DNA from 3 places in the Paenibacillus hexagrammi genome. Region 2 is predicted to be linked to each of the others. Evidence: riboswitches for the same ligand, from Rfam matches in the RefSeq annotation. Region 2 holds a riboswitch; each other region holds the start of a gene.
What was found. Region 2 has a riboswitch for cyclic di-GMP ahead of L0M14_RS29365 (putative bifunctional diguanylate cyclase/phosphodiesterase). Riboswitches for the same ligand answer to the same signal wherever they lie in the genome.
Positions count from the first base shown of each region.

Region 1: it holds a riboswitch for cyclic di-GMP, as region 2 does, so the genes downstream of both, L0M14_RS27840 (PilZ domain-containing protein) here and L0M14_RS29365 (putative bifunctional diguanylate cyclase/phosphodiesterase) in region 2, are expected to answer to the same signal.
Region 3: it holds a riboswitch for cyclic di-GMP, as region 2 does, so the genes downstream of both, L0M14_RS10150 (C40 family peptidase) here and L0M14_RS29365 (putative bifunctional diguanylate cyclase/phosphodiesterase) in region 2, are expected to answer to the same signal.

Region 1 is NZ_CP090978.1:6,074,498-6,082,532, reverse strand. Features, by position in the region: gene L0M14_RS27860 (MFS transporter) at 1-197, opposite strand, end outside; partial or broken gene L0M14_RS32120 (MFS transporter) at 230-421, opposite strand; gene L0M14_RS27855 (hypothetical protein) at 752-1,123, shown strand; tRNA gene L0M14_RS27850 (tRNA-Arg) at 1,316-1,390, opposite strand; gene tadA (tRNA adenosine(34) deaminase TadA) at 1,436-1,888, opposite strand; cyclic di-GMP riboswitch class I at 2,260-2,349, shown strand; gene L0M14_RS27840 (PilZ domain-containing protein) at 2,483-3,178, shown strand; gene ychF (redox-regulated ATPase YchF) at 3,259-4,359, shown strand; gene prfA (peptide chain release factor 1) at 4,393-5,469, shown strand; gene prmC (peptide chain release factor N(5)-glutamine methyltransferase) at 5,469-6,356, shown strand; gene spoIIR (stage II sporulation protein R) at 6,874-7,635, shown strand; gene L0M14_RS27815 (L-threonylcarbamoyladenylate synthase) at 7,681-8,035, shown strand, end outside.
Region 2 is NZ_CP090978.1:6,390,815-6,398,849, reverse strand. Features, by position in the region: gene L0M14_RS29375 (ABC transporter ATP-binding protein) at 1-70, opposite strand, end outside; gene L0M14_RS29370 (BMP family lipoprotein) at 191-1,258, opposite strand; gene L0M14_RS29365 (putative bifunctional diguanylate cyclase/phosphodiesterase) at 1,540-3,204, opposite strand; cyclic di-GMP riboswitch class I at 3,289-3,375, opposite strand; partial or broken gene ilvA (threonine ammonia-lyase IlvA) at 3,447-4,702, opposite strand; gene L0M14_RS29355 (S-layer homology domain-containing protein) at 4,913-7,264, opposite strand; gene L0M14_RS29350 (response regulator transcription factor) at 7,461-8,035, opposite strand, start outside; gene L0M14_RS29345 (sensor histidine kinase) at 7,984-8,035, opposite strand, start outside.
Region 3 is NZ_CP090978.1:2,298,682-2,306,716, reverse strand. Features, by position in the region: partial or broken gene xerS (tyrosine recombinase XerS) at 1-242, shown strand, start outside; gene mgrA (L-glyceraldehyde 3-phosphate reductase) at 246-1,235, opposite strand; gene L0M14_RS10165 (phosphotransferase) at 1,691-2,734, opposite strand; gene L0M14_RS10160 (ADP-heptose synthase) at 2,777-3,283, opposite strand; gene L0M14_RS10155 (ribonuclease H-like YkuK family protein) at 3,434-4,006, opposite strand; gene L0M14_RS10150 (C40 family peptidase) at 4,139-5,089, opposite strand; cyclic di-GMP riboswitch class I at 5,261-5,353, opposite strand; gene L0M14_RS10145 (hypothetical protein) at 5,488-5,778, opposite strand; gene L0M14_RS10140 (thiamine pyrophosphate-dependent enzyme) at 5,862-8,035, opposite strand, start outside.

The DNA.
Region 1 (8,035 bases), 320 kb from region 2:
GCCGCCTCCCAGCCAAGCTGGTCTGTCGCCCAACCGGCAGCCAGAATGCCGAGCATTTGACCCGAAGAATTATAGAAGCTGATCGTACCGATCGCCTTGGTGGATTCCTCATGCTTATAGTAGCTGGTAAAGAGCACGGTAAAATCGACCCATGTTGCTGCTGCTGCGCCGCAAGAGCTCTTAGAAGAATCATCCACGTAAAATCCTGGGTGATCCAAAGCCCAAGGCCGCTAAGTCCTGTGAACAGCAGGCCGAATGTAATGAACATCTTACGTTTGTGAAACCGGTCTGATAGTACGCCTACCGGCACGCGAAGCAGCATTTGGGAGATACCGTACATACCCACGATCCAACCTGCGAGCTGGTGAGAGCCGCCCAAATATTCTACATACGGTGCAATGATGGGCACACTGGTGTACATGGACATCCAAAATAATAAAGTTACGATACAAAATAACGGAATACGATAAGAACGATTTGCAGGTATCTGACTCATGGAATCGTGCTCCTCTCCTTACTGGTCATGAACGATTGATCCTAATGTTGGTTTGCTGCGGCTTGGCATAGGGGATACTGAATATGTCACAAAAAAACAAAGGGATCGCCAACCTATAAGGCGTAATCCCTTTGTTTAATATGTAACCAACCGTTCGAACATAACTTCGCTACTTGTTATTGTAACTCAAGATACATGTTGTCACAAGCTATCTGATATGGTAACTTGAAGCATATGAGCTCAGGAGGAATTAGGATGACGAAGCAGCAATATAGATGTAATTTCCGTCTTAAGAAAAATAACGAATACCTCGGTACGATTTATCTAGGAGATCCGATTCCTGCTGTGGAAGATGCGATTATGATCGGCGAAAAAAAATATGAAATCGTGGAAATTGCAGCTGGTAATGCGCGAGAAGCCTATGAGGTATATGTTTCGGAAGTGAAAAAAAGTAATAGATTATGCCAAGAACATACAGCGCCAAGGTCGGCTATAAAGCTGCTCTTGGCGCTGTTTTGTGTATCTCTTGATTTACTTAGTATCAGGATATCGAAAGTCAACGAGTTCTTCTGTCCAGTACTCTTCTTTGCAATTCGATTCATCTTGAAGAAAGAGATGAATCCCTAGACAGATCGCAATAATGAATAAAATAGACACAGTAGTCTCCTATTGTTCAAAAAATTTCCTGTAGTGTTACATTTACATATAATAACACAAGTATTTTGGAAGCGCTATACGACAATTTTTCTCCAAATTAGGTCTTTAGATATAACAAAAAACCTCCTACGTAATAACGTAAGAGGATACAAAACCACAAGACGCGCCACGGCGGGATTCGAACCCGCGACGCACAGTTTAGGAAACTGTCGCTCTATCCTGCTGAGCTACGGGCGCATAAGCAAGGATTATGATAGCACGAAGGCAAGCCGTGATGCAACCTCATACAGGCGGCTGCTTTTTACTGCTGCGCAGCTTCCGGAAAAATTGCGTGAGCATGGATGAGCATTCCTCCTGCAATATACCGCTAATGACATCTACACGATGATTGAACCGCTCCTCTTGAAGTAAATTCATAAGCGTTCCTGCACAGCCGGCCTTGGGATCGGTAGTTCCATAAATCACTTGCGGCACCCGGGACTGTACGATCGCTCCCGCACACATGGGGCAAGGCTCCAAGGTCACATACAGCTTGCAATCCAACAGCCTCCATGCTTGCAGATGCTCACTTGCTTGGCGAATAGCGATCATTTCTGCATGGGCAGTGGGATCCAGAGAAGTTTCTCGGAGGTTATAGCCCCGCCCTATAATCTCTCCTTGATGTACGACAATAGCCCCAATAGGCACCTCGCCAAGGGCCTCTGCTTTAAAAGCCTCTTGTATGGCTTCATTCATCCAGTAGGTATGTTCAAGTAGTTCATCCACAGGGGGCACCTCTCTTTCAGACTCATTGTCCACATGTGCATAAAAAGTCGAACAGGCATTCGTTGTTAACAATCTGTGGACAACTTTGTGGATAACGTACTATTTTGTGGATAGTTGCTCTTATTGTAGGGGCATCTTGTCATGGAATCAAGTTATCAACATAGCATTCCGTAAATTAAGCTTAAAAAAATGAAATTTTTTAGCAAAACATGGTGAAACCTAGTTGATAATGAGAGACAAAGTGAATATACTAATAATTACATATAGTAGGTCTTTTCGCCTACAGGGTATAAGAGTATTGTTAGGTCTAAGAATAGGTCTTTATATACATCAATAAATAGATTCGATAATGGCAAACTTGTCGAAAGACAAGGACGCAAAGCTGAGGGTCTAACGTTCCATCAAGGAGCTATGACAGCCTGGTTACCGAAAATCTGGAGGTATCGATTTTGGTAATAGGCTGCTCCTGGGATAGTTATCAGGGGGAGTCTATTTTTATATCCAATAACAATGCTGAAAGGATGTGGCATGATGTTATCGAACAGGGAGTCTAGATTTGAACCAATGAAGTATTATGGTAGTAAAGAAGGCAATGACGCAGAGATTTTAATAGATAGTAAGGCGGTTTTGGACAAAAGGGATTTTGTAGCCACAGGAGTGATCACCTACGTATTGGGAGATATCATCGAGATTGAGCTCCCACAATATAATATCTTCCAGCTCGGGGACAAGATTAAAGTCACCATCTACACTAAATCAGGACTCTTTGTGTTCGACACCTCTGTTGTAGCCAAGGACCATGGTTCCATTATTGTTATAAATCCTCCAGATAATCGAAAGAAATTTACCGAGAAGCGGGAATTCCCACGAATTGAGATTGTAAAAGGCGGCTTGCTGCACGGCTTGCATGATATACAAAGAAGGAAGCATCAGTTTGAACGCCCGGTAAGTATCAACATCAAAAATATTAGCTTGAGCGGTGTTGGATTTACAGTGGATGATAATATTCATCTGGACACAACCGCACACCTTGAATTAGAGCTCTTGCTCGGATTCTCCATTTCCTGCCTAACAGAAGTAGTTAGACGAGAAACGCAAGATACCGGAATTTACTACGGCGCCAGATATATCAATGTACCTGATGCTAAAACAAACGCACTTCGAGCGTTCATCTTAAAGAATCAAGTCGAGGCCTATTTTGTTCAGAAAAAAGATGTTAAAATGAAAAAAGTCACGGATATGGGATCCGGGGTCCGCTAAGATAGCGGGCTTTTTTTTGATTGACAAGTGCTATATAATAAATGAGGATATTTTCAAACATTAAGGAGTTGTGAACGGCAATGGCGTTGAAAGCAGGAATCGTCGGTCTACCGAACGTCGGCAAATCGACTTTGTTTAATGCAATAACACAGGCGGGAGCAGAATCTGCGAATTATCCGTTCTGTACGATTGATCCGAATGTCGGTGTAGTGGAAGTGCCGGACGAAAGACTGCGGAAGCTGGTGGAACTTGTAGTGCCCAAGAGCATTGTTCCGACCGCTTTCGAATTCGTCGATATTGCGGGTTTAGTGAAGGGCGCGAGCAAGGGCGAAGGGCTTGGAAATAAGTTTTTGGCGCATATTCGTGAAGTTGATGCGATCGTGCATGTCGTTCGCTGCTTTGTGGATGAGAATATTACGCATGTATCCGGGAAAGTAGATCCGATCGGCGATATCGAAACGATTAATCTGGAGCTGATTCTGGCGGATATCGATTCCGTTGAGAAAAAGCTGGAGCGTTCCCGTAAGAATTTGAAGGGCGGCGACAAGAAAGTTGCGGCTGAAGTAGAAGTGCTTGAGCGTATTAAAGAAACGCTGTATGAAGACAAACCGGCGCGCAGCATGGATCTGAGCGATGACGATAAACTCATTGTCCGTGATCTCCATCTGCTCACAATGAAGCCCGTGCTGTATGCAGCGAATGTAAGCGAAGACGAGGTAGCAACGGCTGATGATAACCAGTATGTGAAAATCGTTAAGGAATTCGCAGCGCAAGAGAATGCCGAGGTCGTTCCAATCAGTGCGAAGGTGGAATCCGAAATCGCTGAACTGGAAGACGAGGAAAAAGCGATGTTCCTTGAAGAGCTGGGACTTCAGGAGTCCGGTTTGAATAGATTGATTAAAGCAGCTTATAAACTGCTCGGCTTATACACGTATTTTACTGCCGGGGTGCAGGAAGTACGAGCATGGACAATCCGCAAAGGAATGAAGGCTCCGCAAGCGGCGGGCGTCATTCACTCGGATTTTGAGCGCGGCTTTATCCGTGCGGAAGTCGTGTCTTACGATGATTTGATGGCTGCCGGATCGATGAATGCTGTGAAGGAAAAAGGACAGCTGCGTTTGGAAGGTAAAGAATATGTCGTACAAGACGGCGATGTCATGCATTTCCGTTTCAATGTGTAAAATAGTGAAAAACCTATAAAAGGAGTGGTCCGGATGTTAGATCGACTTCAGGCAGTAGCGGATCGCTACGAGAAGTTAAGCGAGCTTTTGTGTGATCCTGATGTAACCAGCGACACGAAGAAGCTTCGGGAGTATTCCAAGGAGCAATCGGATCTTCAGGAAGCTTACGATGCTTATCAGGAGTATAAAACAGTTACTGAACAGCTCGAAGATGCAAAGGTTATGCAGAATGAGAAGCTAGATGACGAGATGCGCGAAATGGTCAAAATGGAGATCGAGGAACTCAGCGAACGAGCTGCAGAGCTGGAAGAGAAGCTGAAAGTTTTGATGATGCCAAAAGACCCGAACGACGATAAAAACGTCATTGTGGAAATCCGCGGCGCTGCAGGCGGCGACGAGGCTGCTTTGTTTGCGGGCGACTTATACCGCATGTATACACGCTACGCGGATTCGCAAGGCTGGAAGACCGAAGTCCTGGATGCCAGCTTGAACGACTTGGGCGGATTTAAAGAGATTATCTTCATGATTACGGGCAAAGGCGCTTACAGCAAGCTGAAGTTCGAGAGCGGCGCTCACCGCGTACAGCGTATTCCGGTAACGGAATCGGGCGGACGGATCCATACGTCCACGTCGACGGTTGTGGTCATGCCCGAAGCGGAAGAAGTAGAAATTGAAATTCACGATGCGGACATTCGCGTGGATACGTTCTGTTCCAGTGGAGCGGGTGGTCAGTCCGTTAATACAACGAAATCTGCGGTTCGCGTTACGCATGTGCCAACAGGCATTGTTGCTACCTGTCAGGATGGCAAATCGCAAAACTCCAATAAAGAGCAGGCACTCCGCGTGCTTCGCGCACGGATTTCCGATAAAATGCGCGAAGAAGAAGAAGCGAAGTATGCCGGCGAGCGGAAAAGCAAAGTAGGTACGGGCGACCGCAGTGAGCGGATCCGCACGTACAACTTCCCGCAAAGCCGTGTAACCGATCATCGTATCGGCCTTACGTTACATCGCTTGGAAACGGTCTTGAGCGGCGATATGGATGAGATCGTATCTGCCCTTACGATTGCGGCACAGTCCGATCTGTTGGAAAAAGGGGAGCAGGCGATCTGATGCCGACTGCTGGAACGATTCGAGAAGCCTATGTTGAGGCTTCTTCTTTTTTAGCGGCGCAGGGCGTGGCGGAAGCAGCCGCCTGCGCAGAACTCCTGATGCAGCACCTGCTGGGCTGCAGCCGCACCGAGCTGCTGTTCCGCTGGCAGGAACAGCTCCCTGCTGAGCTGGCGAACCGCTGGCGCCAGCTGATCAAGAGGAAGGCCGCGGGGGAGCCGGTGCAGTATATCACCGGCGAGCAGGAGTTTTTCGGCCTTCCTTTTGCCGTGAGCGGCGCGGTGCTGATCCCGCGGCCGGAGACCGAGCTCCTCGTGGAGGCAGTGCTCCACGAGGGCTCGCGCCTCTTCCCGCAAGGCGCTCCGCTGCTTGCGGATGTAGGCACCGGGAGCGGAGCCATCCCGGTGACGATCGCGCACGCGCGCCCGGCGTGGCGCGTGGCGGCCAGCGACATCTCCGCGGCAGCGCTGGAGATGGCTCGTGCCAATGCGCAGCGTAACGGCGTCGCTGCGCGCATCGAGTGGCTCGAGGGCGACCTCCTCGAGCCTTGGATCCAGAGCGGGTTGGCACCGGACATCCTGGTGTCCAACCCGCCTTACATCCCCGACGGCGATTTGCCGTCGCTGATGCCCGAGGTGCGGCTCTATGAGCCGCACACGGCTTTGTTCGGCGGTCCCGAAGGGCTGGACCTGTACCGCCGCATGATACAGCAGCTGCCTCAGCTGCCGCGAATCCCGACGGTGGTCGGATTCGAGGTTGGCATCCGGCAGGCGGGGGATGTGGCGGCTATGCTGCGTGAAGCCGCCGACTGGCGCGAGATCCGCATCGTGAAGGATCTCGCGGGGATCGAGCGCCATGTGATTGCGCTGCGCGACCCGGAGCTTGTGTAGACGAAGCCCTGCTTTGGCAGAGTCTAGTAGAACTTGCTGTAGAGATTATTCTCGTCAACTTCAATTCGTTCATAAGTTGACCGGCCTCATTTGTTAGCTGCACAAATGTGTGTCTTGTTTCATGTGCGTCGGGGTGCTGTATTACAGTCTAAGTGAATTGATCGACTGTATGCCTGGCGGCGAGAGAGTTAGGTCTAGCATGAAGAGCCTACTGCCTAGCAATCATGAGGAGAAGCTGAATAAGGAACGCAACATAGTGCTGCGTAAATTTTTGAAAGAGGTCCGCCACTACACGGCTGGGCCAATCCTTGAAGCACTCGATCCCATGCCCGCAGCGTATGTACAAAAGACGCTCAACCGCTCACCGAATTACTACAAACTTCAGATAAAACTCACACTCTCTCACTAGCATCTATCAAAAATAAAAAAATAATAGATTACTAGGTTTAGCCTCTCTCTTTTTTGCCCATACTGTCTGATATGGAAGGTAGAAGCGAAGAGAAAGGGGCTTTTCCTAATGGTGAAGAGAGTGAACCGTTCTTATAAACATTTATTATTCGTGGCTTTTGCACTTATTGTTCTTATGGCTTGTTGGGATTCAAACCGCACGAATGCGGCTGTAGTAGCTTCTGAGATTCCGCAAGATTCTATCCGTTTGCGCATTCTTGCTAACTCTGATTCTGCTCAGGACCAAGCGCTAAAAAGAGAGATTCGCGATGCCGTCATCGCCCGCATGCAGGAGTGGGTCGTGGGCCCGCATACGTTGGATGAGGCTAGAGCTGTAGTTAGAGCACATCTGCCGGAGTTTGATAAGCTGGTAGGTCAAATGATCGAAGAACGCGGCTACACCTACACACATTCCGTTGAATTGGGCGTTGTTCCGTTCCCGACTAAGCTGTATGGTAATGTTGTTTATCCGGCAGGAGATTATGAGGCTCTCCGTATTATCATCGGCAGCGGTCAAGGACAAAACTGGTGGTGCGTATTGTTTCCGCCGCTCTGCTTCGTGGATTCGGTATCCGGCGAAGCGGTTGCAACAACAGCAGAAGTAGTCGCCAAAACAGAAGCTAGCGATGCTAAAATGGCGGCAGCTGCGAAAGCGGATGGTAAGTCTGCAAAAGCTGAAAGCAGCAAGACTGCTGCTAAGAAAAGTGATAAAGCCTCCGATGCAGATAAAGGCAGCGAGGTAAAAGGAGCATCTGATAACGCAAAGCCTAAAACGGAAGTGAAGTTCTTCCTGTGGGAAATGCTTAAAAAAGTAGCATCTTGGTTCAGTTAATCCTATGATACTGAGCAAGCTGCTGATAGTAAGGATGGTACCAACGTGACCCAATATTGGACAGCAAGGGCTTCGGAAGTTGGAGCACTTGACCCGGATTGTATAACTCAGGCTGCGAAGCTTCTCCGTGAGGGAGAAACCGTGGCCTTTCCTACTGAAACGGTATATGGATTAGGAGCCGATGCTACCAACACCAAAGCCGTTGATCAAATTTATAAAGCAAAAGGACGGCCTTCCGACAATCCTTTGATCGTGCATATTGCGGATATCCGGCAATTGAACGATTTGGTGGCCGCATCTGCAATTACATCTTCACACCGGCGGCTGATGGAGGCCTTTTGGCCGGGGCCTCTGACGATTGTTTTTCCTGTGAAAGAGGGAGTCCTCTCACCTTTGGTAA
Region 2 (8,035 bases):
CGTTGGCGACGATACCGGGAAATCTTTTTGTAATATGGGATAGCTCAACCACAGGGGCTGCTGTACTCATGTAATCACCCTACTGAGTTATTTGAATAACGGAACCTCATAATGACCCTTAGAACTAAAGAACAAGGCCAGTTTTGCAACCAGCCTTGCTAGTAAGTATCGATCTGCCGCTAACCGTTCTTTATTGTTCAGGAACTTTAATTTCGCCGCTGATGATTTTGTTTTTATACTCTTCGACTTTAGCCAAAATTTCAGGAGTTACGTTCTTCTTGGACGTTTCAGGCAATCCCACACCATTATCCTTCAAACCAAGGACTACCACTTTACCGCCTTGGAATTTATTGTCGATGACATCCTTGGACACTCTCTCAACCGCTTCATCTACACGCTTCATCATGGAAGTCAGCGTGATATCGTCGCCGAACTCAAGCGACTGATCTTTATCTACACCGATAACCCACAATTTTTGACCAGCCTTGAAGCGGTCTTTCGCCTCATTGAATACACCGTTACCCGTTGAACCGGATGCGTGGAAGATGATATCTGCGCCATCGTTGAAGATCGTTGCTGCCGCAGCTTTACCAAGGTCCGGCTTATCGAATGCTCCCGTGTAGATCGCCTGGATCTTCGCGTCAGGATTCACCGCCGCAACCCCTGCCTTGAAGCCTGCATCAAAGCGTTTGATAACCGGAATGTCCACGCCGCCGACAAAACCGATTTTGTTCGTTTTTGTCGTCAAGCCTGCTACAACACCAACCAGGAACGCACCTTCATTCTCAGAGAATGTTACGGATTCTACGTTAGGAGCTTCCACAACGTTATCGATGATCGCAAATTTGGAATCTGGATTTTGGGTAGCTACGGTTTTCAGTGAATCTCCCATTAAGAATCCGATTCCCCAAGTCAAGTCATACTTATCTTTAACAAATGTATTCAAGTTGGGAGTATAATCAGAGTCGCTTTTGCTTTCCAGGTTTTTCACTTTAACGCCTGTGTCTTTTTCCAGCTTCTTAAGGCCTTCCCACGCGCTTTGGTTAAAGGATTTGTCGTTCACTCCGCCAATATCGGTAACCATACCGATCTTCAAGTTAGCCGCCTTCGCAGAGCCAGGAGTGGCAGATGCCGCTGCGCTAGCAGCAGGAGCCTGAGATGCACCGCCTGTGTTCGTTTCCGGTTTCTTGCCGCAGCCCGATACAACCATAGCTGACACGGTGACAGCCATTAAAGCAGTAGTAAGCATTCTTTTCATTAGTTCGTACCCCCAACGATAATTTTAAAAACACTTCCATGGAATTCCAGTATGTAGTATGACCTTCACGCCGCAAAATATGTAGCCCGCTTCGAGTACGAGTGTATCACTATTTTCTATGTCAGGGAAGCTCCCATTGTCAGCCATACACACAATTCGTATCGTCACACAAGGTAACACTGGGGTTTTGTCATCAGCTACAATTTGGAATTCATGTCCGACTTCAAATTATACAACCGGAGGTCAATAATTGTCTATAGGACACTTTCAAAAGTGTCCTATCAACTGATTTTCTCTTTCAGCAGCCGGGTAAATTCGGCAGAATCGAGCGGACTGCTGAACCATTTCCCTTGTGCTTCCGCGCAGCGAATGATCTGAAGATGCTCAAGCTGCTCTTTCGTTTCTACGCCTTTGGCGATCAAGTTCAACTGCAGCCTTTGCGCCATCGTAACGATCGCTTCGGCAAGCTCTTGATTGTCTCCATTCTCAGGGAGGCCTTTGATCAGCGTGCTATCAAGCTTCACACTATCAGCGGGGATGTAGGTGCCGCCGGTTCTTGTAAACAAGCCGGTGCACATGTCGTCCATAGCAATCCGGAATCCCAATGCTTTCAGAATCCTCAGCTTCTCCCCAACCTCTTGAAGGCTCGATGCTGCAATGCCCTCCGCCATATCAAGCTCAATCCATGAAGCATCCAGCCCGGTTGCCTTCAATATATCCGTCATTACATCGAGAAATTGTCCATCTTTAAACTGAGATGCCGTGACCCCTACCGTGAGACGAAGAGGCGGATAACCCGCATCGCGCCAGCTCTTAGCCTGCAGACAGGCCGTCCAGATGGCCCAGCGGCCAATGGGAATCATGAGCCCGCATTCCTCCGCTAGACGCATCCACTCACTAGGGGCGGCAGCAATCTGTTCTGATTTATTCCAATGAATAACTGCTTCCATCCCAATTAGCCGTCCACTGGCTACTTCATACTGCGGTTGATAGCGCAAATCGAATTCTTTACGTTCAAGCGCTTCGGTCAGTTCTTTCTCCAACCGCGCTTTGCTCGCCACCATACTATCGATATCCGCCGCATAGAATTGATAACGCGTATCTTTCTTCTGCTTAGCCCCATACATGGCCTCGTCCGCGCGGATCATCAGCTTCTCTGGAGTATCACCATCCAAGGGATACAGTGCGATTCCCATGCTTGCCGTAACTTCGAACGAATGCCCCTCCAGCAGAAAAGGCTGTTCGAGCGCTTTCTGAATGCGGGCTGCGACATGTCTTACATCCTCGGGCTTTGTAATGAAAGGCAGCAAAATAGTGAACTCATCTCCACCCTGCCGATAGACGGTATCGTCGCCTCTCAGGCAATGAAGCAGCCGCTCCCCCGCCTGACGAATCAGCAGATCGCCATACGCATGTCCCATGGTATCATTAATATCTTTAAATCGGTTCAAATCCAGAAAAATAACGGCTACCAGCTGCTGATGCCTCTTGGCATGAAGCAAATACTGCTCCAGGCGGTCTTCGAACAGCCGGCGATTGGGCAATCCGGTCAGTGCATCATGATTCGCAATATACTCCATCTGCGAGCTGTGTGCTTTATAGTATTCGCGAGCCGTCAGCAACCGGCGAATGCTGTAAGCCAGCACCGTACAAATCACCGTGTGCAAGCATAAGCTGACCAACTGCACGGGTACCGCCAGCAAGGCTGCTGCAACGAAACATGCAGCTGCTCCGCTTGCAAAGAGAACCGCAGCCAGCTTCTTCCTCACCAGCAGCGCCGAACAAATGAAGACGGAGAAAAGTACTCCCGGCAGCATGCCGTTTGCTTGCACGGAAACCGTGCTGAGCAGATTCACGGTAAGGAGAGCAACGCAGATCAAGCAAATATATTCCCAAGCGTAACGCCTGCTAGGGACATGCTCTTTTAAGACAGGACGACTACTCACACTTATATCCTCCTCCAATCAAAAAAAAGGCTATTCCATCAAATGGAATAGCCGCAGGAAGTATCATGAAATAAGATGCTTCTTCTCGGTAGCCCAGCTGCCATTGTCATCCACGACATTAGGCCTGTAGCTTTGCGTCCTTGCCTTTCGGCAAGTTTGCCTTTTTCGAAAATATGAATGCTTTATATAGGACTAATTTACTATACCATAATTCCCCAATTTTAGCCAATAGTATCAACGTGTCAAATCAGCAGATTAAACAGCTTCGGATCTTTATTGATCTCCATATACCCATAATCCTTGCGGGCAAGCCGCTCGATTAAACCATGGTAATCGTCTTTATTCTTGAGTTCGATTCCGACCAGTGCAGGCGCATCGTCTCTGTTATTCTTCTTCGTGTACTCAAATCGGGTAATATCGTCCGTCGGTCCGAGCACTTCCTCCAGAAACTCGCGAAGCGCTCCCGCACGTTGAGGAAAGTTCAAGATAAAGTAGTGTTTGAGACCCTCGTAAATCAACGATCGCTCTTTAATTTGCTGCATCCGGTCAATGTCGTTATTGCCTCCGCTAATAATGCATACCACGTTTTTACCGCGGATTTGTTCACGATAGGCGTCAAGAGCAGCTACAGGAAGTGCACCGGCTGGCTCGATCACAATCGCATTGTTGTTGTAGAGCTCCAGAATGGTCGTACATTCCTTCCCTGCTGGAACTACGACAATATCCTCGAGCAAATCCCGGCAGATCTCAAAGGTTAGCTGGCCTACCTGCTTGACCGCCGCCCCATCCACAAACTTATCAATGGAAGACAACGTGATGACCTCTCCCATTCGAATCGCTTCGGACATGCTCTCTGCGCCTTCCGGCTCAACGCCGATGATGCGCGTCTGGGGAGATACGCTTTCAGCGTAAGCGGCAACCCCGGCAGCAAGTCCGCCGCCGCCAATGGTCGCAAATATATAATCAGGCGTCTCCGCCATCTGGTTAAGGATTTCCAAGCCTACGGTACCTTGACCGGCAATCGTCCGAACATCATCAAACGGATGAATGAATACCTTATTCTCTCTCACGCAGTACTCCTTAGCTTGTGCGGAGGAATCATCAAAGCTGTCGCCGGTAAGAATGACTTCTACAAAGGAGCCCCCGAACAGCTTCACCTGCGAAATCTTCTGGCGAGGGGTTGTTGTGGGCATGAAGATCTTGCCTTCAATGCCAAGCTGCTTGCAGGAATACGCCACCCCTTGAGCATGGTTGCCAGCGCTCGCGCATACGACGCCAGCCGCTCGTTCCTCGGGAGACAGGCTTTGAATCACATTGTAGGCGCCGCGAATTTTAAACGAGCGGACCACCTGCAAATCTTCTCTTTTAAAAACACATTACATTCATATAGATTGGATAAAAGCTCATTGCGCTGCAATGGCGAAGGTTCGAACACCCTGCTAAGCACATGATTCGCTTTAATAATATCTTCCAACCCTACTTTTCCATGAACAGCCACGCGCTTCTACTCCTTTACCATCACTTTTTCAATTCACATGTAGACCCTATTGTATCATATCGGCAGGCCGCCGTCGCTACCTGCAAAAGTTAACATAACTAGATGAATCTATGAAAATAAGGTGCTCTCCGACTCATCCTGAGCAGGGCTCAACACAAAGAAAAAAGAAGAGCACGCCGACACTCCGGCATCCTCTTCTCGCTCTAATTACTAGTACATACGTGGGCTATCCTGCAAATCGGAACGCTTCTGCAAGTAGCGGTAGAAGGCCACCGCCGCTTGCGCCTTGGTCACTTCCTGGTCCGGTCCGAAGCTTCCATCGTTCAGAGACATGATATCCAGTCCGACTACGATGGCTACTTCGCCGACGTTCTTCAGCTGCGCTTTATCCGCAAAATCTTGATTGAACACTTTCTCATACTTCGTCAATGTCTTATAGCCAAGGGCTTTGACAATCAGCTGCGCCATGTCCTCGCGAGTCATCTTGGCATCCGGATTAAACTCGGTTCCCGGATCCAGCAGACCGCGATCGACCGCATTCTCAACATAGGCGAAATATTTGGAGCCATTGGCTACATCTTTGAACGATGCGGCACGGTCCATCGAGTAGTAAATACCATGATTGCCGCCGTTCATCGCGATAACGAGCATTTTGACCATTTCACCGCGCGTAATGGCTTGGTCAGGGTTCACTTTTCCGTCTTTGACGTCCAAAGCACGATAGTCGAGCATGAGCTGCAGCTCATTTTTAGCCCAGTGGTTGTCGATATCATCCACTTTCACACGGTCCAGCGTGATGACTTCGCCTGAAGACGCACTTAGCCACTCTCCGCTCTGAGCATTAAACATGTAGGATTCCTGCGTATATTTAGGCACCAACGAGTAAACAAGCTTGGCTTCGATTTTTGCATTCGTGTCTGCGGAAGGAGCTGGAATCGTCTCGCCTGCCGCCTTCATCAGGTTGTACTTGGCTAATGGAATAGCGATTGGTCCACCATGGGACGTCACGTAATTCAGTACAATGTCATACTGCGACAGCAGCGTTTCTTTGGCCTTGTCGACCGCGATTACTTCCGGCTTCTGCTTCGGGTACTCCATATTGCTGAAAGAGGAATAATAGTTCATCACGCTTCCGTCCGTACGGTCTACACTGACAGTAACAGTCTCGTTGTTGGCGATCACACCGTCAATTACGCGTTCAAAGGTAATATCCCAATTGCGCATAAACTTCAGCTGATCTTCCGTCATACCTTCCGCTGAAGGCGTAACGAGAACCAGTTGATCGGTATACGCAGGCATTTCTTTCTTCACCAATTCAACCGCAGTCTCGGTTGCCTTCTCCAAGGAAACCTTAGCGTCTACCGGCTTAGAGGAATCATTGGTATAGGATACGTATCGGTTAAAATTCTGGATTTCTCCCGTCTTGCTGTTGATCGAGGCCCAAGCACCTTCGCCGCCTCTTTTTCCTGCAGGGTCATCATCTGTGGCAAGATTCCAGTTAAGGTTCCAGCTGGAGGTCGTCTCACCGGTGTCAGGATTTGTGTATTCGTTATAGGACGCATCCTGCAGCTGATAGCTGGATGGGATTTGGAAGGCATCCGTTACTCGCTTAACGGCCTCATCCTTGCTCAAATTCAGATCGGGAGCCGGTTGTTCGGATAGCGGCTTGTCAGTGAGCGGCTTCTTCGTTGCTGCAGCGCCGCCGTTATCGATGTAGCCGTCATTCCATAGCTCCCCTTTAGCAGCATCAAGGACAAACGGATTCAATTGATACGTAATGATCGGTTTCTTTTGGCCCGGAGCATTATATGGAATTTGATACAGCAAAGAGATGTTCGCCTTGTCTTTGAAGGTATCCGCAATCTTATCCTTATCAATTGGTGTTATGCCCTTCTCAAACTCAACCTCATCATCCCAATTGTAGTTGTAGCTCGTCACCTGGCCATCACCATTAACCATAACATTAACGCCATTCTGCATAAACGGAACGCCGTCTACCGAACGATCGAACCGAATATTGTATTGGTAATTGCCATCAAGAGGCGTCCGGAATGAGTTCTCTTCCATCTGGTTATACAAAAGCTCTTGCTGTTTACCTGGCAGCACCTTCTCGATCCAGGCAGACGCAATCGCTTTCGCTCCTGTGAAATCTACCTTAGGCGGATAGCTCGGCTTATGGTCCGGATCGCTATCGTTCATGTTGTAGCCGGTCAGCGTCCCGTCCATGCCGTTAATCGTCACATTGATATTGCCGTAGTATTGATCCTTAACTTTCTTGGAAAAATTCAAGTTCCATGCCGGAACGTTATGTCCATTCATCATGTAATACGAGTTGAGATTGGCCGATTGGAGGGTGTACCCTTCCGGAATGGTTATATAGGTCTTGGCAAGTTCGAGGGCTTTATCTTTGGTAATTGTCGGTTCCAAGTCTGCATTGGTCTTGGCTGGAAGCGTCACTACCTTACTTGCCGCCACGGGGGTGCTTGCCCATACTTGCGGAGCTGCCGTAAGCAGCAAAGCTGATGCAATCGCTACTGTTCCTACTTGTTTGAATAATTTCAAATCCATCTTCCTCCTCTACGAATTTGGCTCGGCCATCCCATGCCTTGGCGATGATCTTGAGCAGTTCTACACCCTAAACGTAAGCAATTGGAAAAAGGTTGCTGAACATGCTGAGAGAAATGGAGATAAATAAAAAAAGCCTTTAACAGGAGCCGCGCGGGCATTCTGTTACAGACCTCGAAAGAAGAGTCTACGCTTATCTGAACCATCCCTTATCTTTAAAACGCTTAATCGCCTCGATCCGGTTACTCACATCGAGCTTTTCCAGGATGACCGAAATGTAATTTCGAACTGTACCTGTCGTAATGTATAACTCGCTGGCGATTTCCTTTGTATTTTTGCCGTCAGCCATCAGAACGAGGACCTCATTCTCCCGATCCGTAAGCGGATTGGATTGACCGAACACATCATCCACCAGCTCCGGTGCATAGATACGCCTTCCCGTCATGACGCTGCGAATGGAAGCAGCCAGCTCCTCACTTGGGCTGTCTTTAAGCAAATAACCGTTAACTCCCGCCTTCACCGCACGTTCGAAATAACCGGGCCGGGCGAAGGTCGTCAGAATGATGACCTTGCAGCCGCTTCCCTTGAGCTCCTCTGCAGCTTCCAGGCCGCTCTTCCCCGGCATTTCGATGTCCATAATACAAATATCGGGTTTATGCAGCGAAACTAATTGGAGGGCATCTTCGCCGTTATTGGCTCTTCCTACAACCGTGATATCACCCTCCAACTCCAACAAGGCAGATAGCGCTCCCAGCAGCATTTTCTGGT
Region 3 (8,035 bases), 2.5 Mb from region 2:
GCGAACGTATGACCAAGAGAGCTATTCAAGAAATGGTAATCAAGTACGCCAAGCGCTTCGGTAAGCCGTACTTGTCCGTTCATAAGCTGAGACACTCTTTCGCCACAGATTATTACTTGCAAAATGATTTGTACAAAACGCAGGAACAACTCGGTCACGCCTCGCCGGAGACCACGCAAATCTATGCGCATCTTACCGATAAAACGATGGCGGAAGCAATCGACAAACGAGGGGAATCCTGAAGATTACTTCAGGATTTCTTCGATTTGCGCGAGCTCTTCGTTCGAGAAGTCCAAGTTTTTCAGCGCAGCTACATTTTCCTCGATTTGAGAAACGCGGCTGGCTCCGATGAGTGCTGAGGTTACCCGCTCTCCTCTCAGCACCCACGCCAAGGCCATCTGCGCCAAGCTTTGTCCGCGGCCGGCCGCGAGCTCATTCAGCTTGATGATCTTGTTCTGTGTTTCCTGCGTGATGTCCTTCTCATTCAAAAACACGCTGCTGCCACCTGCGCGGGAATCAGCTGGAACTCCAGATATGTATTTGTTTGTTAGCAATCCTTGAGCAAGCGGACAGAAAGCTATGCTTCCAACTCCATGCTCCTCCAATACACCTTGCAGACCCTCTTCAATCCAGCGATTAAGCATGCTGTACTTCGGCTGATGAATTAGCAGAGGTGTGCCTAGGTCTTTCAAAATTTTGACCGCCTGCTCCGTTTGCTCTGCCGTATAATTCGACAAACCCACATAAAGCGCCTTGCCCTGACGGACAATTTGATCGAGTGCGCCCATCGTTTCTTCAAAAGGCGTATTCGGGTCCGGTCTGTGCGAATAGAAGATATCTACATAGTCGAGACCCATGCGTTTGAGGCTCTGGTCCAGGCTGGAGATTAAATATTTCTTGGATCCCCACTCCCCGTAAGGGCCTTCCCACATATAATATCCTGCCTTCGTGGAAATAATCAGTTCATCCCGATGAGCGGCCAGCTCTTGCTTAAGCACCTGACCAAACATCTCTTCAGCTGAGCCCGGCGGTGGACCGTAGTTGTTTGCCAAGTCAAAGTGGGTAATGCCCAGATCGAAGGATCGAAGCAGCATAGCCTTTCCATTCTCGTGTGTATTGACGCCGCCAAAATTATGCCATAAGCCTAAGGAGATGGCTGGAAGCTTCAGACCAGACTTTCCTGTACGATTATATTTCATTTCTGCATATCGCGTTGCGCTCGCTTGATATCTCATCTACGTATCTTCCTCCTTCATCTTACTTGCATCCTTAGTATAGGCGAAACGCTTGTACAAAAAAAGAGCTGAAAAAAACGTGCCTTAGTTACCCGCAAGTGAGTACCACCGCAAAAATAGGAAGAAGCCGCCGAATGTATTGGATTCGACAGCTTCACATCTTCATCTCTGTTATTTTCTGCAGCCGCAGCCGCAAGAACGCTTCCGTTTCTTACTATGCGAGGTTCCATGATTGTTTCTATGGGATTTACCTTTGGAGCGGGAGCCGCTCACTGTTCTGGCACAGCTTAAGCAATCGGATATGCATTGACTTCGGCCTACAACAAACAACCTGGAACATACATTCGTACAATAACGACGGCATCGGGATCCGGCATTCCCCTGGTACATCGGTCTTGGCAAATGAAGCACCACCTTTTTATTTGGTGATACATGTTATGTCAACGACCATCTGATTACCCGTGCTCCTGCCCGATTTGCACAGCGATTCTTTCCCATATATTCACAACCCGTTCACCATATTGTTCAAGCCATCTTGTTTTCTCAACTGTACTCATGATCGTGCCGGCAAGCACGTCCTCTTGATCAACACCATCCAAATATCTGCCGAGAAAATGAACAAATACATCCAATCTTCGGAGCTCAATCAGCAGTGGAAGTAATCGAACCTCGTCTTCACTTAAGTCGGCAGCCTGACGATAACCCTTAAACAGAGCTTCAATTCTTCCCCACATTTCACCTTCTGCTGCTGATGGATCTATTAAATCAGAGACGCATACAGCCAGTTCCATAACTTTCAAGTCCCATGTCACGAACTCAAAATCCAGGATCGCTGCGATGGCGCCACCGTCTTTTACAAGCATATTGGAAGCGTTGATGTCTCCGTGAACAAGCTGATGCGGTAATTGCTGCAGCTTTGGTATTTGATCGAAGAATGCGCGGAAACGTTTCTCAATTTCTGACAGTTGAGGCCTCCATGTTTGAAAGTTAGAAGGAGGATTTTGAAAGAAGTCAAAAATCACTTCCGGCGTACAGCGCGGATGGATCTGATCAATTTCATAATAAGGTCTATACACGGGTTGAAGGCGAGAAGGCAGATCTCGTAAGGCAGCTGATATTTGACCCACAGCTAAACCGACCTGCTCGAGCTGTTCCCTCGATCTCCAGCTAGGATTGATACCTACCGTATAGCTGAATAAAGCTGCAAGTCTACGGGTACCGTCCGTAAGCTCAATCATGGTCTCCCCAGATGGCAGAGAAATGGGAACGGGTGTTCTGAAAGGAAGCTTCAACCTAGCTAATGCCAGCAGTACATGATGCTCAAATTCAATCTTCGCTAAATCTCGATGTGTCTCATAGATTCTTAAAACATATTTATGGTCGTCTAGCTCCACAAAACATGTTGTATTGTTCATTCCGCCGGTTCCGGTTACCATCGTCCATTCATCATGAGGAAACCAGTGGCCAGGTAAATCTTCCAGTCTCACGTCGCTATTCATCTTCATAACCCGCCTTATACCTATTTCTAAATGATTGCATCTCTACACTTGATAATCCTCTTCTACAGCATATTCGAAATCTTCCACATCAAACACCTGAACAGGTATTTCCGCCTCGATAATTCGCTCCATAAGCTCTAATTGATCGGTGATGAGCCCTGCGTTTTCTTTAATGGCTGTTAATATAAGCTCAGTTTCAATCGGATCGAACTGTTCCCCATATTCAGCATGATCAACCGCATAAACCACAGCCAATGTGACAAATTCATTGATCAGCAGCGGTGTGCTTTTTCTCCATGGAACTTGAAGCGCTTTCTCGATTTTCTTTCTATTAAAGGCTTCTTCAAAAAATGCGATGAGCTCGACGATACGCTGCTTCACATAAGCATCATCTGAAGAAACCAGCATAATCGGTTCATTCAAATCCTTCAGCTCATAAAGCTCTTGAATGCTTGTATATGGGATAACATAAGTAACAGGTATATCAGGATGCAGCAGCTGTCCGTGTACCGCCAGCATCACAGCTTCAATGACCAAAGTCCGGGACATGCTTCACCCTCCTTTATTCTTTGTACCCCTTACTTCGATAACGTGTTCTCAAAATCCTTCTTCAGATATCAGTCACTCTTAAAGGGAAAAAGCCGCTCGACATGCAGACCATGGTGCAGATCCGGCATGAGCGAACGGTTATGTGAAATGCTATAAGCTGCCATCGGCCACCTCTTGACTGGAGATATGCTTACGGAGAGGAGTCGGCTTCTTCGTATACCGATTGGCATAAGAAGAAGCTGCATAGCAATCCGGCTTGATCACCGGTACCATACCGACTGACTCGACTCTTCTCATCATTTCGTCTACGAAAGGAGCTGTTTTATTACGCAAAACGTCCGCGCCGGCATCAATATGAATAAACATATCAATCGAAGCGCCTTTGTAAATATAAGGAACGACGATATCCTCCATCTCCTTCCTCTTGTCTTCACTGATGTACATGGCAATTTCCTCACTCAGCGCGGTTTCCGTAGATAACTTCTCTCTCACTGAGCGCAGTGCCCTTGGAATGAAGACTTGCCGATAGCAAGCCCACGCGCCTTTCCCCATACGTTGGATGACAATACCGGAGATAAATTTGGTATACCCGGCATGTACTTGACAATCTGTTCCGATAATGAATCTATAGGTTCCTGTGGGATCCAAACGCATGAAACGAAGAATCCTATGATGTACGTCGTCGATCGTAAGCCCTTGTTCCGTCGTGTTTCGAAACTCCAACTTTCTGCTCTGCTGTTTCAAAGATAAGATTCTTCCCTTCCTATTTGGATTAAGAAAAAAACGGATGCACGTTTATGCATCCGTCTCTCCTATACTTAGTATATGTCTTGTAATCAAAAGTTCGAACCATACTTATTGTAAAGCACTGCCTCCATATAAAAAGCGGTAAGCCCACTGCTTGTCCGTCATCGATTCTACTACGACTCCGCCGGAATCGATGGAATAGGTATGAAGGATTTGGCCATTCCCTAGATAAATACCTACATGTGTTACTGGCTCAGTCCAGCTATTCATGCCGGCATAATCCGTGTCTCTCCAGCCTTTATAGGAACTAAAGAACATCAAATCTCCGCGCTTCAGCTGCTGCCAGTCCGTCTTCGCGTTACCCAGGGATCGTACATAATCCCCTTGGGCTTGAGAATCGCTTGGTATCATTACTCTTAAAGCATCCCAGAAAGCTGTTTGTGTGAAATCGGAGCAATCAAAAGTTGTGGGATTAAAACGCTCGGAGCCGTATTCGTATGGAGTACCTAAATAGGTCATTCCTGCTGCAATAACAGCCTCTGCTTGATCCTCTAGCGACATATTCGGTGTTGCAATGGTGAAGTCCGTAACTATGTATTTGCTGCTTGAACTCATATAGCCGGTTGTGCCATTCATATCTTGAATTTTATACCAGCTATCATTCGTCTTTTCCAAGACGAGCACTTCTTCGCCTTTAGACAACATCCGAATGACTTTGGATCCGTCTGTTGTCGGCAAGGTGCGAAGGTTTACTCCATAAATGATTTTCGCGTTGCTGATAATTTTTATATACTTAGCGTTAGAGGACACATACCCTGAAACACCCTGTGCATCCTTGACTTGATACCAATAGGAATTTACAATATCCGTTACCGTCACGACTTCATTTGTTTTCAAATATCGCAGAACGTTACTTGACGTACTAGGCTGGTCCCGGAAGCTCACTCCTGCTACGATCTGCCCCTTCGTATTCACCAGTTCATCGGCTGCTGCAGCCTGAGGCAAAATTAGCGTCAACACCATCAACATGAAACCCATCATTGCCGTCCATTTTTTCATCGTCTTTACCTCCATTAGTTGTCTTCTCTTGATGCTTCAGTAATATCGCGTTATGTATAACAATGTGGTCTTTCTGCAGACTGTATGCGGGTTGAACGCACCTCCTATACGAATGGAAAAAGGATAACTCTGGCCTTCAGCAGCCGGGTTACCCTGTGAGTACCCATCGCCTTCGGCAGCTGGCTGGCACTGTACCGCTTGATGCGGACTGGAGCCCCTATAGCTTTGCGTCCCAGGCTTTCGCCCGGTTTGCCTTTTCGCTTCGATGTTAGATTGTTTACTTCGTAGCTCTATTATAGATTCAGGGGGTCCTGTCGAAAATAGGTTTACAGTAGCGTTTCGTGTCGAATTTTTTCATGTCGCTCTGCCTATTGACCTGTCCATTCTTACATTTCAGCCTATTCTCTACGGCGGGCCTCATAAGTTTCATAGTCCATTTCGAATAGGTCTAAGGTGGGGTCATTCTTTAATTTCACATTACACAGCTTCATCTTGCGATCCTCGATCTCTTTCACTTCCCATTCAATTGGTAAAGCTTCACCCCTTTCCTGTAAAAATTGCTGGGATTGTTCCAACGCGTCATCACGCGTGTCCCAATATTTCACTCCGTAGTAAGCTAATTCATAATGATTGACAAGCATACACGCGTAGACCTGTTTGTTCTTCATATTCTGCAAAATAAATGGCATGACAGTTTCATCCTTTCTTCTATCAGTTTGTCGTAAGCAAAGGCAAAGGCACTGTTCCTGCGGACAGGAAAGTGCCTGGTTTCTTACAAATAAGGATTCTCGTGCTTCGCTTTCAGAATATTCCATCGGCGCTCGACTTCATGCTCGAACGATTTCAAAGACTCCTCATATTCCGGCTTCGTCATATGCTTCGTCTTGCCCATCGTTTTTAACCAATCAGCGAGCGGTACCTTCTTCCCTTTATCCTCCGGATTGTAAGTAAGCGTAGTCACCCCGTGCTCAACTTCATACAGCGGGAAGAAACAGGAATCTACTGCAGCACCTACGATATTGGAGCCCTGCTGATCGTCGGACAGCCAGTTGAGCGGGCAGGCAATCAGAATTTTCCCATAAACGAGCCCTTCGTTTTGAGCGTACCATTGGGCTTTTGCCGCTTTTTTCACCAAATCCTGCGGGTACGCCTCGGACCCTGTGAATACATAAGGAATATGTGTTGCCGCCATAATTTGCGCCGTATCCTTATGATGAAACACCTTCCCGCCCTGCTTCTTGCCGACATTGGACGTGGAAGTACGATGACCAAGCGGTGTGGAATAGGACAGCTGGGCTCCCGTATTCATGTAACCCTCATTATCGTACTCCAGGATAATCATCTTATGGTTACGCAGCGCCGCCCCGATGGCAGGCCCCATGCCGATATCCATGCCCCCGTCACCGGTAATCATGACAAAAGTAAAGTCATCTTTAAGGCCTAACTCATCCAGCTCACCGCGACGCTTACGCTCCCAGAACATTTCCACCACACCGGATAAGGTTGCAGCACCATTCTGGAACAGATTATGAATGTAGGTCGCTTTATGCGCCGAATACGGATATCCCGTTGTCACGACCATCGCGCAGCCTGTATGGAACAGCGCAACGATATCGCCCTCAATACCTTTAAAGAACAGCTCGAGACCTGAGAATATGCCGCACCCCGGACACGCGCCATGCCCCGGTGCAATTCGCTTAGGCTTCTTCGTCAGCGAACGAAGCGGCGGTATGCGCACATTCAATTTTCCTGTCTGCTCGTCAGGCGTAACGGTAATCAGCCCCGTCTTGAGGTCCTCATATTTCATTGGCGTTAGCACCCGCTTCGGTGCTTTAGTCGGATCGCCAGGTGTATGTCCGTAGTAATCAAACGGCACCTCGACATAGCCCTTATTCATTGCATCAATGGCAAACTGGAATAAATTATGTCCGTCTTCCGCATAGAAATCTTTACCGCCGAGACCGTACACACGGCTGATTACCAAGGTATCATGGTTTCTGTGCGTAAATAACGCAGCCTTAATCTCATTAACCATATTGCCGCCATGCCCGCCGTACGAATCAGCACGGTCGCCAACGGTGATAGCCTTCACATTCTTGAGCGCTTCCGCTATTTGCTTAGCCGGGAACGGGCGAATCATATTAGGAGCGATCGAGCCCGCCTTAATTCCCTTCTCGCGCAGCTGATCCACCACGTCCTTGATAATTTCGGATGATGAATTCATCAGGAACACGGCCACCTCCGCGTCCTCCATCCGGTACAGATCCAGGATTGGATAATCGCGACCGGTCAAATCCGCATATTCCTTACGAATTCGGTCAAAAACCTCCTCCGCATTATACATGGCAACAGATTGCTGATAACAGTTGTTAATGTAATCCGGTTCATTCATGTAGGGTCCAACCGTGATAGGGTTATCTCGGTCTAATGTATTAGGGAAGCCCTTCGGCTGCTCGCCAACGAAAGCATGCACATCCTCGCGATTGGCAAAGGTCTGTACCCTGCGCTTCTGATGCGACGTAAAGTAGCCGTCTGAAGCCACGAGTACAGGAAGACGTACCGATGGATCCTCCGCTAGCTTCAGCGCCATGATGTTCATATCATACACAGCCTGCGGATCCCGGCACATGAGAATTGGCCAACCTGTGTTCAGTGCGTAATAGAGATCGGAATGATCGCCATGAATGTCGAGCGGTCCGGATACCGAACGGCATACGAGATTCATGACCATGGGAAAACGGGTACCCGACTGTACCGGCATTTGCTCCAACATGTATAAATAGCCGTTGGCGCTAGTTGCGTTGAATACACGGCCTCCCGCTGTGGAAGCCCCATAGCATACGCCTGCCGAGCCGTGCTCGCCGTCTGCCGGAATCAGCACGATATCGTGCTGCCCGTTCGTTTTCATTAAATCCAAGAATTGCGCAACCTCAGTGGAAGGCGATA